3 regions of the Streptomyces sp. DF42 genome follow, and region 1 is predicted to be linked to each of the others. Evidence: riboswitches for the same ligand, from Rfam matches in the RefSeq annotation. Region 1 holds a riboswitch; each other region holds the start of a gene.
The links. A riboswitch is a leader RNA that binds a small molecule or an ion and turns the genes downstream of it on or off. The one in region 1 is predicted to bind S-adenosylmethionine.

Region 1 (5,447 bases):
GCGGACGGAAACGCTCATGTTCAAACCTCCGGTCAGGTACGCGCCCTCGGGGGCGCGGGGCTGTGTTCGATGTGCGGCTACCGCCACGCGGGCGCGACCAGCCCCCAGCGGCCCGCAGACAAGAACAGCTACACGAGCCCAGCGTCGCGGAACGACTCCAGGTTGGGACGAATCGTCGCGGTCAGCCCCGTGCCGGCCACCGCGTCCAACGTCTTGAGACCGTCACCGGTGTTCAGGACGACCGTCGTCAGGGTCGGGTCCAGCAGACCGTTCTCGATCAGCTTCTTCGTCACGCCGACCGTCACCCCGCCGGCGGTCTCCGCGAAGATGCCCTCGGTCTGGGCGAGCAGCCGAATCGCGTCGACGACCTGCTCGTCGTTCACGTCCTCCACCGCACCGCCGGTGCGACGGGCGATGTCGAGGACATAAGGACCGTCCGCCGGGTTGCCGATCGCCAGCGACTTGGCGATGGTGTTCGGCTTCTGCGGCCGCACGACGTCGTGGCCCGCCTTGTAGGCGACCGACACCGGCGAGCAGCCCTCGGCCTGCGCACCGAAGATCTTGTACGGCTTGTCCGCGACGAGCCCGAGCTTGATCAGTTCCTGCAGGCCCTTGTCGATCTTCGTGAGCTGGGAGCCGGAGGCGATCGGGACGACCAGTTGGTCCGGGAGCTGCCAGCCGAGCTGCTCGCAGATCTCGTACGCGAGGGTCTTGGAGCCCTCGGCGTAGTACGGCCGCAGGTTGACGTTGACGAAGCCCCAGCCCTCGCCGGCCGGGTCGCCGATCAGCTCGGAGCAGAAGCGGTTCACGTCGTCGTAGTTGCCCTCGATGCCGACGAGCTCGCCGCCGTAGACCGCGGCCATGACGACCTTGCCCTGCTCCAGGTCGTGCGGGATGAAGACGCAGGAGCGGAAGCCGGCGCGGGCGGCGGCGGCACCCACCGCACCGGCGAGGTTGCCGGTGGAGGAGCAGGAGAGAGTGGTGAAGCCGAAGGCGCGCGCGGCCTCGATGGCCTGGGCGACGACGCGGTCCTTGAAGGAGTGCGTCGGGTTGCCGGAGTCGTCCTTCACGAAGAGCTTGCCGGCGTCGACGCCCAGCTCACGCGCCAGGTTGTCGGCCTTGACGAGCTTGGTCCAGCCGGGGTTGATGTTCGGCTTGTCCGCCACGTCCGCGGGGACGGGCAGCAGCGGCGCATAGCGCCAGATGTTCGCGGGACCCGCCTCGATCTGCTTGCGGAGCTCCTCGGTGTCGTAGGCCGAGAAGTCGTACGCGATCTCGAGCGGGCCGAAACACTCCTCGCAGGCGAAGACCGGACCGAGGGGTACCCGGTGACCGCACTCCCGGCACGAGAGAGCCGCGGCGGGACCCAGATCGACGGTGTTCGTGGTGCTTGCAACAGTCTGCGCAGCCATGTGAGGCGAGGCCCTTTCTCCTCATCTTCCTCACGACGCATCTCGTCGTGAGACGGATTTGGCACCTTCCCTAGCCGGGAGCCTCGCGGAATGATCAATATCGATCTACGAGAACCGACTGGAGGGTTGCCGGGGCTTCATCGGGCCGTATCCCTCTGCCCCTCTGGATGAGCGGTATGTAGTTGTTGAACTCGTTGAACGCGGGGACGACCCCCGACATGCGATGGTCATCAGCGTTGTTCAAGACTGTAACCGAAGGCCAGGACAGTTGAGATAGCCGTCCGATGCGCGAGATGGATCACACAGAATCCACGCTCGCCGAGAGAACGCAAAGGAGCCGCCTACGTGCTGGAAGAAGTCGAGCGCTGGCTGAGCACCCGCTCCTGGTCCCTCACCGATCGCCCGCTGCACCAGATTCTCGCCGCTAAACAGCGCACGGGCCAGTCGGTCAGTGTCGTGCTGCCCGCGCTCAACGAGGAGGAGACCGTCGGCGACATCGTCGCGGTCATCCGTCACGACCTCATGCAGCAGGTCCCGCTCGTCGACGAGATCGTGGTCGTCGACTCCGGGTCCACCGACCGCACCTCCGAGGTCGCCGCGGCGGCCGGGGCCAGGGTCGTCCACCGAGACGACGTCCTGCCCCGCCTCCCGGCCGTCCCCGGCAAGGGCGAGGTGCTGTGGCGTTCGCTGCTCGTCACGAGCGGGGACATCGTCTGCTTCATCGACGCCGACCTGAAGGAGTTCTCCTCCGACTTCGTCTACGGGATCGTCGGCCCGCTGCTCACCGACCCCGGGATCGACCTGGTCAAGGGCATGTACGACCGCCCCCTGGGAGGCGCGGCGGGCCAGGGCGGCCGGGTCACCGAACTCATGGCGCGCCCGCTGCTGAACATGCACTGGCCGCAGCTGGCCGGCTTCGTGCAGCCGCTCGGCGGCGAGTACGCGGCCCGCCGCAGCCTGCTGGAACAGCTTCCCTTCCCCGTCGGGTACGGCGTCGAGCTGGGCATGCTGATCGACGCCCTGCATCTGGTGGGCCTCGACGCGCTCGCCCAGGTGGACGTCGGTGTGCGCAAGCACCGGCACCAGGACGGGCAGGCGCTCGGCAGGATGTCCGCCACGATCTACCGCACGGCGCAGCTGAGACTGGCCCGCGGTCACCTGATCCGGCCGTCGTTGACCCAGTTCGAGCGGAGCGAGGACGGTTTCGAGCCGCGCACCTACTCCGTGGACACGGAGGAGCGGCCGCCGATGCTGGAGATCGCCGAGTACGCGTCACGCAAGGTCGCCTGACGGAGTCGCCCGACGGATGCGCGTCACGGTGCGTATACGGTCCGCCCCGAACCGCTACCAAACGTTTGAGCGTTTCCGGGCCGGGCTAGGTTGAGGTCTATGGCTTCCACGCAGGGCGCTGCTCATCAGGTGCATCAGGTGCTGGTCGCGTCCAATCGCGGCCCGGTCTCGTACGAAGTGCGGGAGGACGGCTCGCTGCTCGCCAAGCGCGGCGGCGGCGGGCTGGTCTCCGGTCTGTCCGCGATCGGGCCGGACGCGGGCGCCCTGTGGGTGTGCTCGGCGCTGAGCGACGGCGACCGGGAGGCGGTACGGCGCGGGGAGGGCGAGGCCGGCGTGCGGATGCTCGCCGTCCCGGCCGACGTGCACGCCGACGCGTACAACGGCATCGCGAACTCGGTCCTCTGGTTCGTCCACCACATGCTGTACCAGACACCGCTGGAGCCGGTCTTCGACGCGGAGTTCCGGCGGCAGTGGGCGTCGTACGAGACCTACAACCGGGCCTTCGCCGAGGCACTGGCCGAGGAGTCGGCCGAGGGGGCCGCGGTCCTCGTGCAGGACTATCACCTGTGTCTGGTGCCGGGGATGCTGCGCCGGCTGCGGCCTGACCTCAGGATCGGACACTTCTCGCACACGCCGTGGGCTCCGGTGGACTACTTCCGGATGCTGCCGGACGACATCGCCGAGCAGCTTCTGCGCGGCATGCTGGGCGCCGACCGGCTGGGTTTCCTGACCCGGCGCTGGGCGGAGGCCTTCACGGCGTGCACGGAGCCGGTGGGCGGGCTCGGCGGTACCCGGATCGGGGTGCACGGGCTGGGCGCGGACGCCGACTTCCTGCGGCAGCGGTCGCACGAGGCGGACGTCGACGAGCGGGTGGCCGCGCTGCGGGCGCAGATCGGTGCGGGCCGCAAGGCGATCGTGCGGGTCGACCGCACCGAACTGTCGAAGAACATCGTGCGCGGGCTGCTGGCCTACCGGCATCTCCTCGACGACCGTCCCGAGTGGCGCGAGCGGGTGGTGCATGTCGCCTTCGCGTACCCCTCGCGCCAGGACCTGGCGGTCTACCGGGACTACACGGCCGAAGTACAGCGCCTGGCGGACGAGATCAACTCCCGCTACGGCACGCCCGGTTGGACCCCGGTGGTGCTGCACGTCGAGGACGACTTCGCGCGCTCCCTGGCCGCGTACCGGCTGGCGGACGTGGCCCTCGTCAACCCCGTCCGCGACGGCATGAACCTGGTCGCCAAGGAGGTGCCGGTCGTCTCGGACGAGGGCTGCACGCTGGTGCTGTCACGGGAGGCGGGGGCCCACGAGGAGCTGGCCGAGGACGCGCTGACGGTGAACCCGTACGACGTGATCGGCACGGCGGACGCCCTGCACGCCGCGCTGACCACGCCGGTGGGAGAGCGGGCCGAGCGCACGAAGAGGCTGGTGGCCGCGGCCACGGCGCTGCCGCCCGCGCAGTGGTTCCTGGAGCAGCTGAACGCCCTGCGCGATCAGCCGAGCTGAGCCGCCAGTCCCCGCAGCAGCCGTACGACGCCCTGGGGACCGTCGACCACCACGTCCGCCCGCTCCCGCAGCTCCGTCACCTCGTCGCTGCCGCTGCACACCAGCAGGCCGGGGATGCCGTCGGAGCGGAGTTCGTCGACGGCCGCGAAGGCCGGGAGGTCGCCGAGGTCGTCGCCGCCGTAGAGGACCGCCGACGCGCCGATCTCGCGGACGTACTCCAGCAGGGCCACGCCCTTGTCCATCCCCGGCGGGCGCAGTTCCAGGACCAGGCGGCCGGGCTCCACGATCAGGCCGTGGCGGCCGGCGAGGTCGGTGAGGGGTGCGCGCAGGGCCTCGAAGGCGGCCTGGGGGTCGGCGGCGCGGCGGGTGTGGACCGCGACGGCGCGGCCCTTCTCCTCGACCCAGGTGCCCTCCCACGCGCCGATACGGTCCAGGAACCCGGGGAGTTCGGCGCGGACGGCGGCGACGCCGGGGTGCGGGGCGGGCGCGCTGACCTTGCCGCTCACCGCGTCCCAGCGTTCGGCGCCGTAGTGGCCGAGGACGACCAGGTGTTCCAGGCCCGCCACGCCCGCGAACCCGCCGTGCCGTACGGCGACGCCGGCCGGACGGCCGGTGACCACCGCCACGGAGGCGACCTTCGGGGCGAGGGCGGCGAGCGCGGGCACCGCCTCGGGGTGGGCGCGGGCCTGCTCGGGGTCCGGCACGATCGGGGCGAGGGTGCCGTCGAAGTCGAGGCCGACCACCGTCTTCCCCGGGTGCGCGAGAATCGCGGCCAGTCCGTCGCGGCCCGCCTGCGTGGCGGGCGTCGGCAGAGGGTCCGTGGAGTGCGTCGAGTCCGTATCCGTATGGGTGCCCATACGGTGACCCTAACCGCGGGCGGCCGGGCTCATCCATGGCTCGCGAGAGCGCGGCAGGGGTCAGCGTTCCGCTCGGCGTGTCTCCCGCACCCTGCGCAGCCTGTTCACCGTCACCGGGTCGTGGGCGAGCGCCCGCTCGTCGTCCAGCAGGGCGTTCAGCAGCTGGTAGTAGCGGACGGGGGCCAGGCCCAGCTGCTCGCGTATCGCGCGCTCCTTGGCGCCGGGGCCCGGAAAGCCCCGGCGTTCGAGGGCGAGGATGGCCTGCTCGCGGTCGCCCAACTGCTCCTGGTCCATGCCCCGCACGGTAGTCCCCGCCACTGACAACGCGCCTGCGCGGCGCCGGCGTCGGCGTTTGATCCGCTACTGGTCCGCTAGTCCACGT
Region 2 (5,447 bases), 5.1 Mb from region 1:
GGGGACCCCATCGCGGGGCGGCGGTGGAGTCCCCGGCACGCGGTGGTCAGGAGTTGTCGAGCGGCAGGCCCGGCGGGTTGACCTCGGGCTTGGCGACGGCCTCGTCAAAGAGGTTGTACGCCTTGAGCCACTCGGCGTACTGACCGTTCTTGATCAGGTAGTTGATGGCGTCGGCGAGCGGCTTGGCGAGTCCGCTGTCCTTCTTCGCCGTTGCCGCGATCAAGCCCTGGAGGCTCGCGCCCGCGCCGGAGTAAGTGCCCGCGGTGCGGGTGGCGTTGGGCGTGTTGGCGACCTGACGGTTGTGGTAGGCGAAGCCGGGGTTGGGACCGAAGGAGGCGTCGATCTTGCCGCTGTTCAGGGCGAGGAAGGTGCTGGGGCTGTCCTGGAAGTACTTGACGGTGAGCTTCTTGCCCTCCTTGGCCAGCTTGGCCTTCCACTCCAGGAGGATCTTCTCCTGGTTGGTGCCGGAGCCGACGGCGATCGTCTTGCCGGCGAGGTTCTCGTAGTCGCCGTCGAAGTTCCAGGTGCTCTTCTTCGGCACGATGAAGGCGAGGTTGTCCTGCCGGTAGGAGGCGAACTCGTACTTCTTCTTGCGCTCCTCGGTGTCGGTGACGTTGGAGAAGGCCACGTCGACCTTGCCGCTGTCGATGCCGACGAAGAGGTTCTCCCAGGTGGAGTTCTTCACCTCGGGCTTGAGACCGAGGACCGCGGCGACCAGGCGGCCGAGGTCGGGCTCGGAGCCGGTGAGGGTCTTCTGGTCGTCGCCGACGTACGCCAGCGGGGGAAACCCGGCGGGCAGGGCGCCGATGCCGATCTCCAGCGTGCCGCTCTTCTTGACGGCGGCGGGCAGTTCGGCGCTGATGGACTTGACCTCGGAGACCTTGATGGTGGTCTGGGTTGCCGCGCCGTTGGAGACCCGTCCGATGACGACCTCGCCGGACTTGGCGGCTTCGGTGGTGGTGGCCGCGTCGCTGTTGCCACCGCAGGCGGCGAGCCCGGTGGCGAGGTAGGCGACGGCGGTCGCCGCGGTGATGCCGCGTATCAGGCTGCGTCGGGTGAAGTGGGTGGGCATGGCCGTTCCTTGTCGCTGGAGGTGATGAGGGTGGCGTGGGGGGGAGGTCTTGGGGATGCGGCAGGTCAGAGGACCTTGCTGAGGAAGTCCCTGGTCCGCTCGTGCCGGGGTTTGTCGAGGACCTCGGCGGGCGGGCCCTGCTCGATGATCTTTCCGCCGTCGAGGAAGACGACCCGGTCGGCGATCTCGCGGGCGAAGCCGATTTCGTGGGTGACGATGACGAGTGTTGTGCCGCTGGTGGCCAGGTCCTTGATGACAGCGAGGACTTCGCCGACCAGTTCGGGGTCGAGGGCGGAGGTGGGCTCGTCGAAGAGGATGACGCCGGGGCGCAGGGCGAGGGCGCGGGCTATGGCGACGCGCTGTTGCTGGCCGCCGGACAGTTGCCGCGGGTAGGCGCCGACGCGTTCGCCGAGGCCGACGCGTTCGAGGAGTTCCTTGGCCAGTTGCTGCGCCTCGGGCTTGCCAAGCTTTCCGGTGGCGACGGGGGCGGCGGCCACGTTGTCCAGGACGGTCAGGTGCGGGAACAGGTTGAAGTTCTGGAAGACGAACCCGATCCGCCCGCGCTGGGTGAGGATGGCCCACTCGCTCAGCTCCTTCAGGCGGTCGCCGTGCCGCTTCACGCCGATCAGCTCGCCGTTGATGCTGACGTAACCGATCTCGGGCTTCTCCAGGTGGTTGATGACCCGCAGCAGGGTGGACTTGCCGGAGCCGGAGGGGCCCAGGATGACGGTGACCTCGCCGGGGCGGACGGTCAGGTCGACGCCGTCCAGTACCCGGTGGGTGCCGTACCACTTGTGCACGTCGTGGACCTCGACGGTGGCGGCCTCGACGTCCTCCACGGCTTCGAGCGTCTCGGCGGTCATACGGCGGCCTCCCGGCGGATGCGGGCCCGCAGGTCGCAGAGACCGGTGCGGAGCTTCTGCAGTGGCGTCGGCGGCAGGCTGCGGGTGGCACCGCGGGCGTAGTGCCGCTCGACGTAGAACTGCACGACGGACACGATGCTGGTCAGGATCAGGTACCAGACGGTGACGACCAGCAGCAGCGGCACGATGTCGCCGGGGTAGGTGGACCCCATGGTCTGCGCGGAGCCGAACAGGTCGAGCAGGGAGACGTAGAAGACCAGTGAGGTGCCCTTGATCAGGCCGATGAGCTGGTTGACGTAGTTCGGGATGATCGAGCGCAGCGCCTGCGGGAAGACGATCCTGCGGAACTGGTAGCTCTTGGGCAGGCCGAGCGCGGCGGCAGCCTCGTGCTGGCCCTGGTCGACGGAGAGGATGCCGCCGCGTACGACCTCGGCCGCGTAGGCCGCCTCGTTGAGGCTGAGGCCGATGACGGCGACGACCATGTCGGTGGCGAGTCTCGACTCGTCGAAGGAGAAGAAGGCCGGCCCGAAGGGGATACCGACGCTCACCGTCTTGTACAGGGCACTGAAGTTGTAGAGGAAGATCAGCACCACGATGAGCGGGATAGAGCGCAGCGCCCAGACGTAGGTCCAGCTGACCGCGCGCAGCACCGGGCTCTTCGAGAGCCGGCCCAGTGCGAGCACGATGCCGCCGACAAGGCCCAGCACCGCACTGTAGGCGGTGACTTCGAGGGTGATCAGCAGGCCGTCGAGGATGGTGGGGCGCAGGAACCAGTAGCTCCAGCGGTCCCACTGGTAGAAGGGGTTGGTCACCAGTCCGTGCACGAACTGGGCGACCAGGACGAGTACGACCGCGGTGACGATCCAGCGGCCTGGCCGTCGCAACGGAAGAACTCGCTGGGCAGTGAAAGGTTTTGACGGACCGTCGGTGATCGGCGGCTCGGCGAGGGCGACGGTGGCACCAGGGGGTTCACTCATGGTGGGCTCCGGCTGGGTCGGACCTCCCGGAAGCACGGCGGCATGCGGCGGCGCACGCGACGGCGGGTACCGGGGGCGGGGAGGACGACGGCACACCGCGGTCGCGGTGTTCGTCAGGAAGTGCGGGGGCTGCTGAGAGAGGTCAGCCCCGACAGCGGGCGCGGGCCGGTGCGGTACACAGTGCGCTGTTCACGCGGAGCAGATCGACGGCACGATCGCCGACGAGCAGGTTCGCATACGACGGGACGCAGCCCTGGGAGCGGCGTGCGGCCGTCCTGGGAGCTGCGTACATGGCGTCACCGTCACTCTTCCGGCCCTGTGGGCCTCGCGCTTACCGAAACTTCATCGGCCGGGTCGTCACCTGGGGCACCCCACCGCGGTGGGAGGGTTGCCGGTCAGCAAGCCAGGGCTTGTCGCTGACGCTCATGACCGTTCTGAACGGTAGTTAAAACAACGGCCCGAACATTTGTCAACGCCGGTCCAGCAGATGGAAAGGCAGGCGAGCGGTGGGGGCCGTCCGGTCCAGGATCCGGCCGGCCGCTCCGGCGGCCTCCAGGCGAGGCGGCGGAGCCGCGGTCGACGATCCGGCCCGCGCGCAGCAGCGCGATCTCGCCACACACGGTCTCCGCCTCCTCCATGTAGTGAGTCGTCAACAGCACAGTGGTGCCTGCGGAGTTGAGGCCCTGGACGACCCGTCAGATCTCCGAGCGCAGCTCGACGTCGGCACCGGCCGTCGGCTCGTCGAGGATGAGCAGGCGGGGCCGGTGCATGAGGGCCCGCGCGAGGACGAGGCGCCGTTGCATGCCGCCGGAGAGTTCGTAGGCGCGTGCATCGGCCTTGTCGTCGAGGCGGAACAGGGCGAGCAGTTCGTCGGCGCGCCGGGCGGCCGCCTTCCGGCCGATGCCGTGGTATTCGGCGTGGTAGATCAGGATCTGCCGGATGGACAGGGACCGGTCGACGTTGATCTCCTGAGCGGCCGGACCGAGGCGCCTCCGGGCCTGACGGCTGCGGTGGTCGTGGCCGAAGACGGAGAGCGTGCCTGCGGTGGGTCGGACGATGTTGCACAGCGAGCCGATCAGCGTGGTCTTCCCGGCGCCGTTCGGGCGAGCAGGCCGAAGAAGGCGCCGTCCGGTATCTCCAGGTCGAGCCCGGCGACCGCGGTGAAGCCGTCTTCGTACGTCTTGCGAAGGCCCTCGACCCGCAGTGCGGGCGGACTCCCGCCGCTCCGGAAAGCGGCGGGAGTCGCGAGCGGGTCAGGCATGGAACTGGTTCGCCGGGACCGGGAGCCCGTAGTGCTCGCGCAGGGTCGTGCCTTCGTACTCCTCGCGGAACAGCCCCTTGCCGCGCAGGATCGGCAGCACATGCTCCACGAAGGCCGCGAGACCCGACGGCAGGGCGGGCGCCATGATGTTGAACCCGTCCGCGGCACCGCCCTCGAACCAGGCGGTGATCGTGTCCGCGATCTGCTCGGGTGTGCCGACGAACTCGAAGTGGCCGCGCCCGCCGCCGAGCCGGGAGATGATCTGCCGGACCGTCAGCTGCTCGCGCACTGCGAGATCGATGATCAGGTCGGAGCGGCTCTGCGAGCCTTCCAGCTTCGGTCTGGCGAGGATGAAGTCCGGCAGGGGCTCATCGAGTTCGAAGACCGACGGCTCGGTCTCGAACACGGCGGCCAGCTGACGCAGCCCGTACTCCGGAACGCGCAACTCGTCGAACTGCCGCGCAAGCGCCCGGGCCTCCTTCTCGGTCGAGCCGATGTACGGGACGATCCCGGGCAGGACGATCACGCCGTCCGGGTCGCGGCCCGTGGCCCTGGTCCGTGCCTTGATGTCGGCGTAGAAGGCGGCCGCGCGCTCGTACGTCGTGTGGGCGGTGAAGATGGCCTCGGCGTGGCGGGCCGCGAAGTCCTTGCCGTCCTCGGAGGAGCCGGCCTGGACGAGCAGCGGGTGCCCCTGCGGCGGGCGCTCGACGTTGAGCGGGCCGGCCACCTTGAAGTACCTGCCCTGGTGGTCGAGCCGGTGCAGCCGACCGGGGTCGGCGTAGCGTCCGGTGGCCCTGTCCGCGACGACGGCCTCGGACTCCCAGCTGTCCCACAGCGCCTTGGCGACCTTCAGGAACTCGTCGGCACGGGCGTAGCGTTCCGCGTGGCCGGGGCGGTCGTCGAGGCCGAAGTTGGCCGCCTCGTCCGCCCCTGCCGAGGTGACGATGTTCCAGCCGGCGCGGCCGCCGCTGACGTGGTCGACGGACGCGAGCCGGCGGGCGAGGTTGTACGGCTCGTTGTACGTCGACGACACGGTCGCGATCAGGCCGATCCTGCTGGTCGCCTGGGACAGCGCGGTCAGCAGGGTCAGCGGCTCGAGCTGGCCCGGCGGCCGGAACTCGCCGGTGCCGATGAGGGCCGGGCCGTCCGCGAGGAACAACGAGTCGAACTTGGCGCTCTCGGCCAGCTGCGCCAGCTCGATCCAGTGCCGCAGGTCGAAGTCCGCCCGGGGGTTGCTGTGCGGGAGCTGCCACGCCGCCTCGTGGTGCCCCGCC
Region 3 (5,447 bases), 1.7 Mb from region 1:
CCGGATCCCCGAGATCGCGGAGTCGATCGCGGCGCTGGAATCGGTGAGCGAGGTCTTCTCGGTCACCGGTACCTACGACCTGATCGCGATGGTCCGGGTCAAGCAGCACGAGGACCTGGCCGAGGTCATCCCGGGCCGCATCAGCAAAATCCCCGGCGTGGAGGGAACGGACACGCACGTGGCGTTCAGGACCTACTCGCAGCACGACCTGGAGGCGGCGTTCGCGATCGGCCTGGACTCCTGACCGGTCGCGGACACCGCCCGAAGGCGTAGCCCGGCTCAGACCGCGGGGACGCAGCGGCCTTCCTCCGTGTGGTACCGCCACTTCGCGCCGTCGCTCACCAGCTCCTTCACGGCGTTGACGAAGCGCTCGACGTGCTCGTCGGGGGTGCCGGCGCCGAAGCTCACCCGGATCGCGTTGAGGGACTTCTCGCCGGGCGCGGCCTCGGGGGCGCCGCACTCCCCCTGGGTCTGCGGGTCGCTGCCCAGCAGGGTGCGGACCAGCGGGTGGGCGCAGAAGAGGCCGTCGCGGACGCCGATGCCGTACTCGGCGGAGAGCGCGGCGGCGAAGTGCGAGCTGTTCCAGCCCTCGACGACGAAGGAGATCACGCCGACCCGGGGCGCGTCGTCGCCGAAGAGGGAGAGGATCCGGACCTCCGGGACTTCGGCGAGGCCCGCCTTCACCTTCTCGATCAGGTCCTGCTCGCGGGCGACCAGCGTGTCGAAGCCGGCCTCGGTGAGGGCCTTGCAGGCCGACGCGATGGAGTGGACGCCGATCACGTTCGGGGAGCCGGCCTCGTGGCGGGCGGCGCTCTCGTGCCACTCCACGTCCACTCCCCCGTCCTCGCGCCGCGTGACCTTGCGGCTGGCGCCGCCGCCCGCGAGGTAGGGGTCGGCGGCCCGGAGCCAGTCGGCGCGGCCGGCCAGCACGCCGGAGCCGAAGGGCGCGTACAGCTTGTGGCCGGAGAAGGCGACCCAGTCGACGTCGAGGTCCCGCACGGAGACCGGGTGGTGGGGGGCGAGCTGGGCCGCGTCCAGGACGATGCGGGCGCCGTGGGCGTGCGCGGCCGCCGCCAGCTCGCGCACCGGCCACAGCTCGCCGGTGACGTTCGAGGCGCCGGTCACGCAGACCAGTGCCGGGCCGTACCCGTCCTGGGGGGATGCAGTGCGGTCGGCGAGGGCGCGCTCCAGGGTCTCGACGGCCTGCCGCGGGGTGCGCGGGGCGTCGAGGTAGGTGACCCGGGCGTCCTTCCACGGGAGCAGGCTGGCGTGGTGCTCGGTCTCGAAGACGAAGACCTGGCAGTCGGCGGGGAGCGCGGCGGCGAGGAGGTTGAGCGAGTCCGTCGTGGAGCGGGTGAAGACCAGCTGGTCGTCGGGGCGGCAGTCGAGGAACTCCGCAACCGTCCTGCGGGCGTTCTCGAACAGGTCGGTCGACAGCTGGGAGAGGTATCCGGCGCCGCGGTGGACACTGCCGTAGTACGGGGCGTAGGCCGCCACGTCGTCCCAGACCCGCTGGAGGGCGGGGGCGCTGGCCGCATAGTCGAGCGCGGCGTAGGTGACCTCGCCGCCCGTCACGAGCGGGACGGTGACATCCCGGCCCAGAACGGGCAGCGGGGCACAAATGGTCTGGGCGACGGCAGCAGAGGAGACAGACATGGGGAACTCCCGTGAGAGGCAAGGAAAGTGAAAAGGGGTACGCGGGGGCGGGGCACTACGCCCTATCGCATTCGCTTGCTCACAGAAGACTCCTCGACGACCAGGACCCCTGGCTGTGGGAGGGGTCCGCGCTTGCCGCACACCTTGTTGTGCACGGCCTGGTCTTCACCCGGGGCACCCCGCCACGGACGGAGGGTTGCCGGACAGTCGGCCGGGGCCTCATGACTGTCACTCATGACCTGGTAGGACATCCTGCCATACGATCTTCGGTCCGCAAGGCGCAGTCCGGATCGTGGACTGCGCCCCGCGTCACTCCTCAGCGGTTGCTGACCGCCACCCAGCGCTCCAGCGTCCGCTTGGCCGCGCCCGAGTCGATCGACTCCGCCGCCCTGTCCATCCCGGCCCGCAGCTGCTCGGCGAGCGTCCCGGAGCCCGGATCGAGCGCCACGAGCGCCGCCGCCGAGTTCAGCAGTACGGCGTCGCGGACCGGGCCCGTCTCACCGTCCAGGAGCCTGCGGGCGACCTCCGCGTTGAACGACGGGTCGGCGCCGCGCAGGGCCTGCACCGGCACCAGTTCGAGGCCGACGTCACGGGGGTCGAAGGACTCCTCGGCGACCTTGCCGTCCCGGACGATCCAGACATGGGAGGTGGCCGTCGTGGTCAGTTCGTCGAGGCCGTCGTCGCCGCGGAAGACGAGCGAGGAGTTGCCGCGCTCGGCCAGGACGCCCGCGATCATCGGCGCCAGCCGGGGGTCGGCGACGCCGACCGCCTGGGCCTTGACCTTCGCCGGGTTGGTCAGCGGGCCCAGCGCGTTGAACACCGTCCGGATGCCCAACTGGCCGCGGGCGGCGGCGACATGACGCAGCGCCGGGTGGAACTTCACCGCGAAGCAGAACGTGATGCCCGCCTCCTCGGCCACCTCGGCCACCCGCACGGGCGTGAGGTCGAGGTTGACTCCCAGCTTCTCCAGGACGTCCGAGGAGCCGGACGCCGAGGAGGCCGCGCGGTTGCCGTGCTTGACGACCTTCGCGCCGGTGCCGGCCACCACGAGCGCCGACATCGTGGAGATGTTCACCGTCTTGGCGCCGTCGCCGCCCGTGCCGACGATGTCGACCGTGCGGCCCGACACCTCGATCACCTTGGCGTGCTCGTACATCGCCCGGACCACGCCGGTGATCTCCTGGACGGTCTCGCCCTTGGCGCGCAGGGCGACGACGAAGCCCGCGATCTGGGCGTCCGTCGCCTCACCCCGCATGATCTGGTCCATCGCCCATGCCGTCGCGTCGGCGCTCTGGTCGCGGCCGTACAGCAGGGCGTTCAGTACCTCGGGCCAGGAACGGCCCGCCGCGGTGTCGCCTCCAGCGGGGGTCACAGCGCTCATAAGGACGCTCCTGGGTGTCGTAGAAGTGTGTGAACTCGTAGCGGAGTCCGCGACCCCCACCCTATCCAGCCGGAAGGCATGGCAAAGGGCCCCGTCCGAACACCGGACGGGGCCCTTTGCTGTGGCGTGGCGACGCCGCAGCGATCAGTGGTGGCCGTGGCCGCTCGTGATCTCCTTGTACTCCTCGACGGTCGGCTTCGGAATCTGGGACTCCTCGCCGAAGTACGCCTCGCTGAGCTTGGCGCGGAGCTTCTCGGAGCCCTTCACCTTGCGCTCGACGCCGTTGTCGTCGGTCGTCGGGCCGATCTCGGCCGGCTTGTACTGCTCGTGCGCCGTGAGGGTGTGCAGCGCGTCCTGGCTGAGCGGCTCGTGGACCTCGATGAACTCACCGTGCGGCAGGCGCTTGATGATGCCCGACTCGCGGCCGTGCAGCACCTTGTCCTTGTCCCGGCGCTGGAGGCCGAGGCAGACCCGCTTGGTGGCGATGAACACGAGGACCGGCACGACGAAGAAGCCGACGCGCACGAACCAGGTGATCGAGTTGATCGACAGGTGGAAGTGCGTGGCCCACAGGTCGTTGCCGCCACCGATCATCAGCACGAAGTACCAGGAGATCCACGCGGCACCGAACGCGGTACGCGTCGGGGCGTTGCGCGGACGGTCCAGGATGTGGTGCTCGCGCCTGTCGCCGGTGACCCAGGACTCGATGAACGGGTAGACCGCGATCGAGACCAGGACCAGCGGGAAGATCACCAGCGGGATGAACACGCCCAGGACGAGCGTGTGGCCCCAGAGGTTGATCTCCCAGCCCGGCATGACACGGATCAGGCCCTCGGAGAAGCCCATGTACCAGTCGGGCTGGGCGCCCGTGGAGACCATGTCCGGCCGGTAGGGGCCCATGGACCAGATCGGGTTGATCGAGGCGATCGCCGCGATGGCCGCGATGACACCGAAGACCAGGAAGAAGAAGCCTCCGGCCTTGGCCATGTACACCGGCAGCAGCGGCATGCCCACGACGTTGTTGTTCGTACGTCCGGCGCCCGCGAACTGCGTGTGCTTGTGGTAGAAGACCAGGATCAGGTGGCCGACCAGCAGACCGAGCATGATGCCCGGCAGCAGCAGGATGTGGACCGAGTAGAAGCGGGCCACGAAGTCGCCGCCCGGGAACTCGCCGCCGAAGAGGAACATCGACAGGTACGTGCCGACGATCGGCACGGACAGGACCGCGCCCTCCATGAAGCGGACACCGGTGCCGGAGAGCAGGTCGTCCGGCAGCGAGTAACCGGTGAAGCCGGTGAACATGCCGAGGACGAGCAGCAGGAAGCCGAACAGCCAGTTGACCTCGCGCGGCTTGCGGAACGCACCCGTGAAGAACACGCGCATCATGTGCACGAACATGCCCGCGAGGAAGATCAGCGCGGCCCAGTGGTGGATCTGCCGGATCAGCAGACCACCGCGCACATCGAAGGAGATGTGCATGGTCGAGTTGAACGCCTCGGACATCATCTGGCCCTGCAGCGGGATGTAGCTGCCGTGGTACTCCACCTCGTTCATCGACGGGTGGAAGAACAGCGTCAGGTACACACCCGTGAGGATGATGATGATGAAGCTGTAGAGGCAGACCTCGCCCAGCATGAACGACCAGTGGTCGGGAAAGATCTTGCGCATGTTGGACTTGGCCAGGGAGTAGATCCCCAGACGGCCGTCGGCCCAGTCGGCGACGCGCTCGCCGGCGGGCGCTTTGCCGCGCCGCCCCCCGTTGTTCGCGGGGGTCCCGTTGGTCTCGTTGCTGCTCATCCGCGCTCCCAGAATGCAGGACCGACGGGCTCTTCGAAGTCGCCGAGCGCCTCGAGGTAGCCCTCGTCGTTCACGCCGATGCGCAGTTGCGGCAGGGCGTGACCGGCGGGGCCGAAGATCACCCGGGCACCGTCGGAGAGGTCGAAGGTGGACTGGTGGCAGGGGCACAGCACGTGGTGCGTCTGCTGCTCGTACAGCGAGATCGGGCAGCCGACGTGGGTGCAGATCTTCGAGTACGCGACGATGCCCTGGTACGACCACTCGAGCTCGCGCTTGTCCTTGATGTTGTCCGGCTGGATCCGGACGATCATCAGGGCCGCCTTGGCGATCTGGGTCTGGAAGTCCTCGTCGTGCTCCTCCAGGCCCTCGGGCTTGGCGAAGGTGAGCGAGCCGACGGCGACGTCCGAGGCGCGCAGCGGCTCGTTCGTGTTCATGTTGACGAGCAGCTTGCCCTTGGACCACAGCGTGTGGCGGAGCTTCGTACCCGGCAGCGGGCCGAGGTCGCGCAGCAGCATGACGCCGGACAGCGGGAACAGGGCCAGCGCACCGAACATCGTGTTGCGGATCAGCTTGCGACGACCGAGCGCGGACTCCTTGGCACCTTGCCGGAAGT

Region 2: it holds a riboswitch for S-adenosylmethionine, as region 1 does, so the genes downstream of both, ACYUED_RS43135 (amino acid ABC transporter permease) here and thrC (threonine synthase) in region 1, are expected to answer to the same signal.
Region 3: it holds a riboswitch for S-adenosylmethionine, as region 1 does, so the genes downstream of both, ACYUED_RS11955 (aminotransferase class V-fold PLP-dependent enzyme) here and thrC (threonine synthase) in region 1, are expected to answer to the same signal.

The regions. Positions count from the first base shown of each region.
Region 1 is NZ_CM177859.1:4,301,573-4,307,019, forward strand. Features, by position in the region: gene ACYUED_RS19465 (MoaD/ThiS family protein) at 1-18, opposite strand, end outside; gene thrC (threonine synthase) at 129-1,412, opposite strand; SAM riboswitch class I at 1,431-1,586, opposite strand; gene ACYUED_RS19475 (glucosyl-3-phosphoglycerate synthase) at 1,758-2,702, shown strand; gene ACYUED_RS19480 (alpha,alpha-trehalose-phosphate synthase (UDP-forming)) at 2,802-4,208, shown strand; gene otsB (trehalose-phosphatase) at 4,196-5,065, opposite strand; gene ACYUED_RS19490 (DUF3263 domain-containing protein) at 5,126-5,359, opposite strand; gene ACYUED_RS19495 (extracellular solute-binding protein) at 5,437-5,447, opposite strand, start outside.
Region 2 is NZ_CM177859.1:9,380,425-9,385,871, reverse strand. Features, by position in the region: gene ACYUED_RS43145 (ABC transporter substrate-binding protein) at 47-1,072, opposite strand; gene ACYUED_RS43140 (amino acid ABC transporter ATP-binding protein) at 1,138-1,935, opposite strand; gene ACYUED_RS43135 (amino acid ABC transporter permease) at 1,932-2,912, opposite strand; SAM riboswitch class IV at 3,235-3,343, opposite strand; gene ACYUED_RS43130 (ATP-binding cassette domain-containing protein) at 3,608-3,970, opposite strand; gene ACYUED_RS43125 (hypothetical protein) at 3,988-4,173, opposite strand; gene ACYUED_RS43120 (LLM class flavin-dependent oxidoreductase) at 4,166-5,447, opposite strand, start outside.
Region 3 is NZ_CM177859.1:2,608,585-2,614,031, forward strand. Features, by position in the region: gene ACYUED_RS11950 (Lrp/AsnC family transcriptional regulator) at 1-244, shown strand, start outside; gene ACYUED_RS11955 (aminotransferase class V-fold PLP-dependent enzyme) at 280-1,656, opposite strand; SAM riboswitch class IV at 1,780-1,896, opposite strand; gene trpD (anthranilate phosphoribosyltransferase) at 1,973-3,037, opposite strand; gene qcrB (cytochrome bc1 complex cytochrome b subunit) at 3,182-4,834, opposite strand; gene qcrA (cytochrome bc1 complex Rieske iron-sulfur subunit) at 4,831-5,447, opposite strand, start outside.